2 regions of the Streptomyces sp. YIM S03343 genome follow, and region 2 is predicted to be linked to the other one. Evidence: riboswitches for the same ligand, from Rfam matches in the RefSeq annotation. Region 2 holds a riboswitch; the other holds the start of a gene.
The links. Region 2 has a riboswitch for S-adenosylmethionine ahead of ACSYGN_RS02375 (putative leader peptide). Riboswitches for the same ligand answer to the same signal wherever they lie in the genome.

Region 1 (5,306 bases), 4.5 Mb from region 2:
TGGCGGCGGCCGTGTAGGGGGTTTTCGCCCCCGCCGCCCCTTCCCGTTCCCGTCCCTGGGGGCTGCGCCCCCAGACCCCCCTTTCGGCCCTTCGGGCCTCGTCCTCAAACGCCGGACGGGCTGAACATCCAGCCCCTCCGGCGTTTGAGGAGCGGGGGGACGGGGGCGGAGCCCCCGTGACGGGACGGGAAGGGGCGGCGGGGGCGAAAACCGCCTACCCCCGCAACGCGTCAAGCTGCTCCAAGAACCACGCACTCGGCGGCAGAGCCGTAGCCGCCGCAACCAGCCTCTTCCCCCGCTCCCCCCGCTCCCCACCCGGCATCGCCAACGCCAGATGCAACGCCCGCGCCGTCCCCACCACGTCATAGGGATTCACGACCACCGCATCGTCCCCCAACTCCTCGAACGCCCCCGCCTCCCGCGACAGCACCAGCACACACCCCTCGTCGGAGACGACCGGCACCTCCTTGGCCACAAGATTCATCCCGTCGCGGATGGGATTGACCAGCGCCACATCGGCCAGACGGTACGCCGCCAGCGACCGCGCGAAGTCGTCCTTGACATGAAGGACGACCGGTGTCCACCCCGGCGTCCCGTACACCGAGTTGATCTCATCAGCGACCCGCTGCACCTCGGCCGTGTACTCCCGGTACACGGCGAGATCCTGCCGGGACGGATACGCGAACGCGACATGCACGACCCGCTCCCGCCACTCGGGACGGTCGTCGAGCAGCTGCCGGTACGCCAGCAGCCCGCGCACGATGTTCTTGGACAGCTCGGTCCGGTCGACCCGGACGATCGTCTTGCGTCCGGCGCCGATCTCCTCGCGCAGCGCGGCCATCCGCTCGTCGACATCGGGCTGATGCGCGCGCTCGCGCAGGAACTCGGAGTCGGCACCGAGCCCGTGCACCCCGATAACGGTCTCCCGCACCGGCCCGCCCGCGGAGTGCCGTACGACAAGACCGCCGTCGTCGTCCGCCCCGGCGAAGACGACACCGTCCCGGTCCGTCTCCCTCGCGCACCGCACGAACGCGTCGGCCCACCGCCGGGTGAGGAACCCGAGCCGGTCCGCTCCGAGCATGCCCCGCACCAGCTGGGCGCCGATGTCGTCGGGAAGCATCCGGAAGTACTCCGGCGGCGCCCACGGCGTGTGCGAGAAGTGTCCGATGCGCAGATCGTGCCGCAGCTCGCGCAGCATCCCCGGCACCAGGCACAGGTGGTAGTCCTGCACCATCACGACGGCCCCCTCGGCCGCCTCCTCGGCGAGCGCCGTCGCGAACGCGCGGTTGTACTCCTCGTAGGACGTCCATCGGCGCCGGAACTCGCTGTCGAAGACCGGCTCCAGCGGGGTCTGGTACAGCATGTGGTGCACGAACCACAGCACGGAGTTGGCGATGCCGTTGTAGGCGTCGGAGTGCACATCGGGCGGGATGTCCAGCATTCGCACACCGGGCTCGCCGACCCCGCGCCGTACCGCCTCGCGGTCCCCGTCGCCGAGTGCCGAGCACACCCACAGGGCGCCGGCGTCCGGCCCGATGGCCGAGAGCCCGGACACCAGACCGCCACCGCCGCGTTTGGCGTGCAGGGAACCGTCCTCGCGCACCTGGTACGAGATGGGGCCGCGATTGGACGCGACCAGCACGGGGTGGGCTGCGCCGCTTGACGTAGTGGCCATAAGCCCAGACCTAGCCCGTCGGGAGGGGTGTCAAACGTATGCTCACTCACACCGGGCGGGTGTGCCCGGTAAGGCACTGGCGCCGGGGCGGCAGCGTGCCTGAAGGGGCGCGGGGCGCATCGATCTGCGGCTCTGCCGCGATGGGGGTACCTCCCTGCTCGAACGAAGTTGAGAGCTTGGGGGAGCGACCAGCCACGACGCACCCGCACCCGACATCGAACCGGACAAATCCAGGGGCGCGGGGAACTGCGCAAACCTCAGCCCCCCAGCCCCCGGTCAGGCCACCCGCCGCTCCGCATACTCCACGATCTCGGCCATAGGCGGCCGCTCCTCCGTGTCCACGGAATACGTCCGTGCCTCGAACCCCTCCGCCCCCCGCTCGAACTGCGTGAGCGACGGCCGGATCAGATGCCCGCGGGCCAGCCGGAGCTGGGCGGTGCGGTAGATCGCCGCGGCCATCCGCCCCAGCGCCTGCCCGTCCTGGTGCCGGTGCTTGCGTACCCCCACGTCGACCTGGGCCAGTGCGTCGAGGCCGACGAGATGCAGGGCGTCGACGAGCATGCCCAGCTCGATGCCGTAGCCCACCGGGAACGGCAGCAGCTCCAGCAGACTGCGCCGGGCCGCGTACTCGCCGCCGAGCGGCTGGACGAAGCCGGCGAGCTGGGGCCAGTGCATATTGAGCAGCGGGCGGGCCATCAGCTCGGTGACCCGGCCGCCCTGCCCGGCGGCGCCGCCGAGCGGACGGTCGTACATGGCCTTGACCAGGTCGACCTCCGGGTCGGTGAGCAGCGGGCCGACGATGCCGGAGACGAAGTCGGAGGAGAACTCCTTCAGATCGGCGTCGATGAAGCAAACGATGTCCCCGCCGGTGACCAGGAGGGAGCGCCACAGCACCTCGCCCTTGCCGGGCACGGCGGGGATGCGCGGCAGGATGTGGTCGCGGTGGACGACCCGGGCGCCCGCGGCGGCGGCGACCTGGGAGGTGCGGTCGGTGGACCCGGAGTCGACGACGACGATCTCGTCGACCAGCGGGACCTGCTGCATGAGGTCGTGGCGGATGATCGCGACGATGTCGCCGACCGTTTCCTCCTCGTTGAGCGCGGGCAGGACGACGGACACCGACTGACCCGTGCGCTGCTTCGCCGCCATGATCCTGTGAAGGGGGCGATCGGTCACGGACCAGGAGCGATCGCTCAGCCAGCGCTCGACTTCTTCCAGCACAGCTTGCGGCTCCTCACTGTTGCGGCCACACATCACCATGTGATCCCTGCGATCCATGTGATCCCTGTGATCCATCTCGCGGTTCGGACGACTATCTCAACTCTCCTGGCCTTCGGTTACAGTCTTGAACAACGCGGATGACCATCGCATGTCCGAGGTCTCCGGCGTCCACAAGTGCATACCGCTCATCCAGAGGGGCAGAGGGATACGGCCCGGTGAAGCCCCGGCAACCCCCCTACGACCGGTCTCGGCATCCGCTGCGAGGCTCCCGGCGAGGGAAGGTGCCAAATCCGTCTCACGACGAGATGCGTCGTGAGGAAGATGAGGAGAAAGGGCCTCGCCTCTCATGGCCGCGCAGTCACTTGCAAGCACCACGGAATCCTCCGTCGATCTCGGGCCCGCCGCCGCTCTGAGCTGCCGGGAATGCGGCCATCGCGTACCGCTCGGCCCGGTCTTCGCCTGTGCGGAGTGTTTCGGCCCGCTGGAGATCTCCTACGACTTCTCGTCCTACGACACCGAGGAGCTCCGTAAGCGTATCGAGGCGGGACCCGCGAACATCTGGCGTTATGCGCCACTGCTGCCCGTCCCCGCGGACGTGGCGGACAAGCCGAACATCAATCCCGGCTGGACGAAACTCGTCAAGGCCGACCGTCTCGCCCGGGAACTCGGGGTGACCGGCGGTCTGTATGTGAAGGACGACTCCGGCAATCCGACGCACTCCTTCAAGGACCGTGTCGTGGCCCAGGCGCTGGAGGCCGCCCGCGCTTTCGGCTTCACCACGCTCTCCTGCTCCTCGACCGGCAATCTGGCCGGTGCGGTGGGTGCCGCCGCGGCCCGCGCCGGGCTGCGCTCGTGCGTGTTCATCCCGCACGACCTGGAGCAGGGCAAGATCGTCATGGCCGCGATCTACGGCGGCGATCTGGTCGGTATCGAGGGCACCTACGACGATGTGAACCGCTTCTGCTCCGAGCTGATCGGCGATCCGGCGGGCGAGGGCTGGGGCTTCGTCAACGTCAATCTGCGGCCGTACTACGCGGAGGGCTCCAAGACCCTGGCGTACGAGGTCTGCGAGCAGCTCGGCTGGCGGCTGCCCGACCAGATCGTCGTACCGGTGGCCTCCGGTTCGCAGCTCACCAAGGTCGACAAGGGGCTGAAGGAACTGATCGAGCTGGGTCTGGTGGAGGACCGGCCGTACAAGATCTTCGGTGCGCAGGCCGAGGGCTGCTCGCCGGTGTCCACCGCCTTCAAGGCCGGGCACGACGTCGTACGGCCGCAGAAGCCGAACACCATCGCCAAGTCGCTCGCCATCGGCAACCCGGCCGACGGGCCCTACGTCCTCGACATCGCGCGCCGTACCGGCGGCGCCGTGGAGGACGTGACGGACGATCAGGTCGTCGAGGCGATCGGGCTGCTCGCCCGCACCGAGGGCATCTTCGCCGAGACGGCGGGCGGTGTGACGGTGGGCGTGACGAAGAAGCTGATCGACGACGGCGTCCTCGACCCCACCCTCACCACGGTCGTCCTCAACACGGGCGACGGCCTCAAGACCCTCGACGCGGTGGCCGGCACCGGGCTGACCGCCACCATCCGTCCCAACCTTGAGTCGTTCCGAGAGGCTGGCCTCGCTTGACCTCCTCCTCCGAGTCCCGAGGAGTCCAGCGGTCGCCCGCCGGGTTTCCTGCTTCACCGCCGGCTGCCCCCGGGACGAACCCAAGCCGAGGTCTTATGCCAGCTCCACAGGCCGAAACCGCCGGCCCGGCGGTCGCGACGCAACGTAGTCCCCTTGTCACCGGAGGTCAAGTCGCATGAGTGTCACCGTCCGCATCCCCACCATCCTGCGCACCTACACCGGTGGGCAGGCCGAAGTGGCGGCCGAGGGCGCGACCCTCGCCGATGTCATCACCGACCTGGAGAAGAACCACACCGGCATCGCCGCCCGGGTCCTGGACGACCAGGGCAAGCTGCGCCGGTTCGTGAACGTCTACGTCAACGACGACGACGTCCGCTTCGAGCAGGGCCTGGAGACGGCTACTCCGGACGGGGCGGGCGTGTCGATCATCCCCGCCGTCGCCGGAGGCTGAGCACCCCAGGAGCGCACCCCCGGAGCGCCCGCCCGGAGTGCACCACGGAGCCCACCACTGTTACCGGGGGTAACGTCGCTCACTCACTGTTCATCGAATTGCCTCCTCCGTGAGAGAAGCGGAGGGGGTAATTCAGTTGGGTTGAACGCGGTAGGGTTGGGGAAGGCGCTCGTGATCTTCAGGGTGAAGACCCTGTGAATGTGCCGGGCGAACGGCAAGAAGTAGCCAAAGTGTGCGAACCTTTTGCGCCTTATACGCCTTTTATGGGGCCCGACTTGCCCTGAATTCAGGTGAATTCTCGGGAGATTCCCGACCGTGCGTGCCCGGAT
Region 2 (5,306 bases):
AGACCACCAGGTCGGGGAAGAGCGCCAGGGCGCGGGCGATCGCGACGCGCTGCCGCTGGCCGCCGGACAGTTCCGCCGGGCGGCGCTCCAGCGTCGACGTGATGCGGTTGGTGGCCAGCACGGTCGTGGCGATCGCCAGGCCGGGCAATGCGGCGAGCCATCAGGCGTTGCCCAGGTAGTTGCGGCCGTCGGAGATCAACGTGCCCCATTCCGGCGCGGGGGGTGGCGCCCCGTAGCCGAGGAAACTCAGTGACGACACGGCCAGGACGGAGGTGCCGAAGTCGAGGGTGGCCAGGACGATCACCGGGCCGGCCGCGTTGGGCAGTACGTGCCGGCCGAGGACCGAGTACCAGTGGGCCCTGCACGAGCGGGACGCCTCGACGAACACCGCCTGTCGCACCCGCAGCACCTCCGCGCGCGTCACCCGGGCGAAGGCTGCGACGCCAGCGGCCCCGACCGCGACGGCGACCTTCACTGTTCCGTAGCCCAGCGCCGTGACCAGCGCCAGGGACGGAACAGCGCCGGGATCGACAGCAGTACGTCGACGAAGCGCATCAGCACGTCGTCCACCCAACGGCCGACGAAACCGTCGGCCAGGCCGAGCAGACCGCCGACCACGAAGGCGACCGCCACTGCGATGAGCGTGGCCTTCAACGACAGCTGCGCACCGTGCACCACCCGGGAGAACAGGTCGCGTCCCAGCTCGTCGGTACCGAACCCGCACCGTGAGCGGATCGACCACCGTGGTGCTCTCCACACCGCTGAGATACCCCTGAGCCAGCGTCCCCAGGGCGCCGAGCCTCGGCACCGCGTCGAAGTTGTCCTTGACCGCCTGCGCGGTCAGCGGCGTCCCGTCGCTGAAGGTGACACCGGATCTTAGGTGGAAGGTGAAGGTCGTCGTGTCCGTGCTGATGTCCCAGCTCTTCGCCAGCCACGGCACGATCTTGCCGGTCTTGGGGTCCTGGTCGGTCAGGGAGTCGACCACCTGGCGCAGCGAGTAGACGGTGTCGTTGCTGGCGACCTGCTGCGGATCCACGCAGCCGGCGTTGGAACCCACCGCGAAGGTCAGCGTGCCGCCGGACCTGGCCTGGCTGCTGCCACTGCCGGACGAGCATGCGGTCAGCAGCATACTGGTTGTCAGGAGTGCGGTCAGGGCCGCCCATCGGGCAGGGCGGGAATCCGGATGCGATATCACGGAATGAGTTCTCCTACTCGAACGCCGTCATTGCACTTGCCGCGAGGACAATGGAGATGCGTGGATGGCGTTGCTCCCGAGGAAGAGCGACACGGCTAAAGCGGAGTAAGGGGAAAAGATCAGGAGTTTGCGCGGGCGTCAAAACCAGCGGTGTACGTCCTCGGACGGCCGACGGGACGAAGTCAGTCCTGACACAGGCAGCTGGTGGTGCGCTGCAGGTCGATGTGGCGTCGGCGGGAGAATCGGGAGAGAACCGCCGCAGCGATGGAGGGACTTGAGATGCTGCTGTGCCGCACGCTCATTCCTCCATGTTCCAGGCCCCTGCCGCAGGGCCACGCGCTTGCCGGGTCGGCGACCCGGCCGGGCTTTCACCTGGAGCACCCCACCGCGTCGGAGGGTTGCCGGTCAGCAAGCCAGGGCTTGATGCTGACACTCAATGCCAGTTGAAACTTTACCGATCGCCGCCGTAGCTCGTCAATGTCGAGAGGTGAGTCGGAAAACTCACGGCGGCGCGTCGAGTGTGGCGGATCGAGGCTCCGATGTAGATCCAGGTGCTGGGGAATGTCCTGATGATCCACCGCGCCGCGGCTGTTTCGGAGTCACGAGAACGCTGTCCGTTCGTTCAGCGGCTGACGAGCAGGCCCCGGCTGCGCAGTACCCACCGTCCAGCGGGCTGAAGATCAGCAGGTCGATGGCGATACCGACGAGCAGGATCAAGAAGATGGCCAGGAACACCTGCGGCATGCTCGAGTTGTTCCGCCCGTTCTCCAGCAACTGGCCGAGTCCGACGCCCAGATCGGGCGAGGACGCGATGATCTCGGCGGCCATGAGCGAGCGCCACGAGAACGCCCAGCCCTGCTTCAGCCCTGCCAGATATCCGGGCAGCGCCCCCGGCATCACGATGTGCCAGGCCCCGCGCAGCCCGGTCGCGCCCAGCGTCCGTCCGGCGCGCAGGAACAGCGGCGGGATCTGGTCGACGCCCGCGACGAGGCCGTTGGCGATGGACGGGACCGCACCGAGCAGGATCACGGCGTACATCATTGAGTCGTTCAGGCCCAGCCAGATCACGGCGGGCGGCACCCAGGCCACCGACGGCAGCGACTGCAGACCGGACAGGACCGGGCCGATGGCCGCTCGCACGAACCTCACCCGGGCGACCAGCAGGCCCAGCGGCGTCCCGATGACGAGCGCCAGCAGGAAGCCGAGCAGACCGCGCGAGACGCTCGTCCAGATGTAGCCGACCAGCGTGCCCTGCAGCCAGGCGTCACGTAGCTCGCCCCACACGTCGGACGGCGAGGGCAGCTTGTAGTCGGGAGCGACCTTTGCCCACACCAGCAACTGCCAGACCACCAGCACCAGTACGACGGCGGTGACGGGCGGCAGCACCTTGCGTATCAGCGTCTCGCGCAGCGGTGTACGACCGGCCTGCACCGAGTCCAGCGCGTCGAGCCCGGCCTCCAGACCCGTCAGATCGTGCGGATCCCGGGGCTCCCCGGCTCCGGGAGAGCCGTCCTTCTCGATGTCGGCACCGGTGTCAGTGCTGGCCATGGCGGCGGATCTCCCCACGCAGTTCTTCGGTGATCTCGACGGACAGCTCGGCGACCGCGCTGTCCTCGATGCGGCGCGGCTGCGGAATGCCGACCGTCCACTCCCGGGCGATGCGCCCCGGCCGCGAGGAAAGCAGCACTACGCGCTCTGCCAGCCGCACGGCTTCCCGCACGTTGTGCGTCACGAACAGCACCGACAGACCTGTTTCGCGCCAGATGCGGGTCAGCTCGTCGTGCAGTACGTCACGGGTGATCGCGTCAAGGGCGGCGAACGGCTCGTCCATCAGCAGCAGTCGGCTGTCCTGGGCCAGCGCACGGGCCAGCGCGACGCGCTGTCGCATACCTCCGGACAGTTCGTGCACCCGCTTGCGGTAAGCGCCGTGCAGCCGTACGAGGTCCAGCAGCCGTTCCGCCTCCTGCCGGCGCTCCGGCTTGGCGACCCCGCGCAGCTTCAGCGCGAGTTCTATGTTCTTGCCCGCGGTCAGCCACGGGAACAGCGCGTGTTCCTGGAACATCAGGGCGGGCCGGCCGTCCGTGCTGATGGAGCCGGCGGACGGCCGGTCCAGTCCCGCGACCAGGTTGAGCAGAGTGGACTTGCCGCAGCCGGAGGCCCCCAGGAGGGTGACGAACTCGCCCGGTGCGACATCGAGCGTGATGTCGTCCAGGACGAGCTGCTGTCCACCGGGCGTGCCCGGGGCGGGGAAGGACTTCGAGACGTGCTCGATACGGGCGGCGTGCGTCACCGACGTGGCGTCCTCGGCAGCCTTGGCAATCGTGGTGGCCATGGTCGTCACCTCCTGGGTACTCATCGGGTCCGGTCGGCGTTACTGGGCGCCGAGACCGGCGTCGCTGACCTCGGACTTGCCCTCGGCCTTGAGGACCTTGTTGAGCAGGGTGAGGTCGTAGATGCCCTTCAGATCGGGCTTGTCCAGCAGGCCGGCCTTCACCGCGTGCTCCGCCTCGGTGTCGAGGGTCGCGGCCAGCGGGTCGTCGAGGAGGGTGATGGACTTCCAGGCCGGGTCGATGACGGCGGCGGGCAGCGCCTTGCCCGACAGCTTCTCCAGTGCCGCGTTGGCGGCCGCCTTCGCCTTGTCCGGGTTGGCGTTGATCCACGCGTTGGTCTTCACGGAGCCGCGCAGCACGGCCTCGACGACGTCGGGGTGCTCCTTGAGGAACTTCTGCGACACGATGATGTTCGTGATCACGAACTTCTTGTCGGGCCACAGCGACGACTCGTCCAGCAGCGCCTTGCCGCCCTCGGCGACGAGCTTGGACGCGGTCGGCTCCGGTACCCAGGCGCCGTCGACGGAGCCGGACTTGTAGGCGTCCGGGGTGATCTTGTTGTCGGTGCGGACCACCGACACGTCGCCCTTGCCGCTCTCGGCGTCGACCTTCCAGCCCTGGTCGGCGATCCAGTTGAGGAACGCGACGTCCTGGGTGTTGCCGAGCTGGGGGGTGGCGATCTTCTTGCCCTTGACGTCCGCCAGGGACTTGATCTTCTTCGGGTTGACGACCAGCTTCACGCCGCCGGAGGCGGAACCGCCGATGATGCGCAGATTCTTGCCGTTCGACTTGGTGTAGCCGTTGATGGCAGGGGAGGGGCCGATCCAGCCGATGTCGATGGATCCGGCGTTCAGCGCCTCGATCTCGGAGGGGCCGGCGTTGAAGGTGGACGCCTTGATCTCGGTTCCGCCGAGTTCCTTCTGGAACAGGCCCTCCTGGACGCCCACCAGGGCCGTGGCGTGCGTGAGGTTGGGGAAATAGCCGATCTTCACCTCGTCGGTGGAGAGCTTCTTGGCACCCGCCGCGACCGCGGTCTGCTTGCCGTCGTCGGTGGACTTGGAACCGTAGCCACAGGCGGTCAGAAGGACGGGGATCGTGGCCATGACGGCGATGGTGCGCAGGGTGGTGAGCGGTCTCGCGGCAGACACGGAGGTGTCCTTTCAGGAACGGGTGATCAGGGCGGTACGAAAATGTGAGGCGAAAGCCTGTCGGACGCACCGACACCCCACTACCCCGCCCGTCGGCGGCACGCATGCCGGCGGGTGCTGAGAAGTGGGACGTGGGGGACGCGGTCGGCCGAGGGCGACCGATCCGTCGGCGAGGCGGAGCGGCGGGGAAACAGCGCTGGTTGGGAGAGAGTCAGGCTCTGTGGCGTCGGAGGGGCCGACAGATGGCACTGGAGGTACGACCGAGGTCGATGTGGTGACGCGAGGTCAGAAGGGGCAGCATGCGGCCCGTGTGGTCGAGCGTTCTCATGGCCACCCTCGCATATCCCTAGTTTTCCCACCTGGCTGATAGGGATCGTGGCAGAACGGCGCGCCCATCCCAAGGGGTCTTTCGTATGATGGACATAGCAATCTCACTTTATGAGATCGACTGTGAGTGGCCCAGTGTGTCAGGGGTTTACCAGGCGTCCGGAACGTTGGTCAACACGGGTAAATGGGTGGGCAGTTGGGCCGATGAGTAGTTGGCGAGCGACTCACCTTCAAGGATCTCGCGCACGTTGGACGGCAGCGCGATTCACAGGGAGAAGTCGCGACTGGGCGGGGTCGGCGAGGACA

Region 1: linked by a shared signal. The riboswitch ahead of thrC (threonine synthase) and the one ahead of ACSYGN_RS02375 (putative leader peptide) in region 2 are both predicted to bind S-adenosylmethionine.

The regions. Positions count from the first base shown of each region.
Region 1 covers NZ_JBPUKX010000001.1:5,065,968-5,071,273, forward strand. Annotated here, with positions in the region: gene otsB (trehalose-phosphatase) at 1-17, shown strand, start outside; gene ACSYGN_RS22080 (alpha,alpha-trehalose-phosphate synthase (UDP-forming)) at 215-1,675, opposite strand; gene ACSYGN_RS22085 (glucosyl-3-phosphoglycerate synthase) at 1,952-2,896, opposite strand; SAM riboswitch class I at 3,079-3,224, shown strand; gene thrC (threonine synthase) at 3,243-4,526, shown strand; gene ACSYGN_RS22095 (ubiquitin-like small modifier protein 1) at 4,702-4,977, shown strand.
Region 2 covers NZ_JBPUKX010000001.1:516,278-521,583, reverse strand. Annotated here, with positions in the region: partial or broken gene ACSYGN_RS02395 (ATP-binding cassette domain-containing protein) at 1-97, opposite strand, end outside; gene ACSYGN_RS02390 (ABC transporter permease) at 161-475, opposite strand; gene ACSYGN_RS02385 (hypothetical protein) at 472-759, opposite strand; partial or broken gene ACSYGN_RS02380 (ABC transporter substrate-binding protein) at 704-1,195, opposite strand; gene ACSYGN_RS02375 (putative leader peptide) at 1,378-1,497, opposite strand; SAM riboswitch class IV at 1,527-1,636, opposite strand; partial or broken gene ACSYGN_RS02370 (ABC transporter permease) at 1,818-2,743, opposite strand; gene ACSYGN_RS02365 (ABC transporter ATP-binding protein) at 2,730-3,527, opposite strand; gene ACSYGN_RS02360 (aliphatic sulfonate ABC transporter substrate-binding protein) at 3,567-4,673, opposite strand; gene ACSYGN_RS02355 (putative leader peptide) at 4,885-4,974, opposite strand; gene ACSYGN_RS02350 (hypothetical protein) at 5,266-5,306, opposite strand, start outside.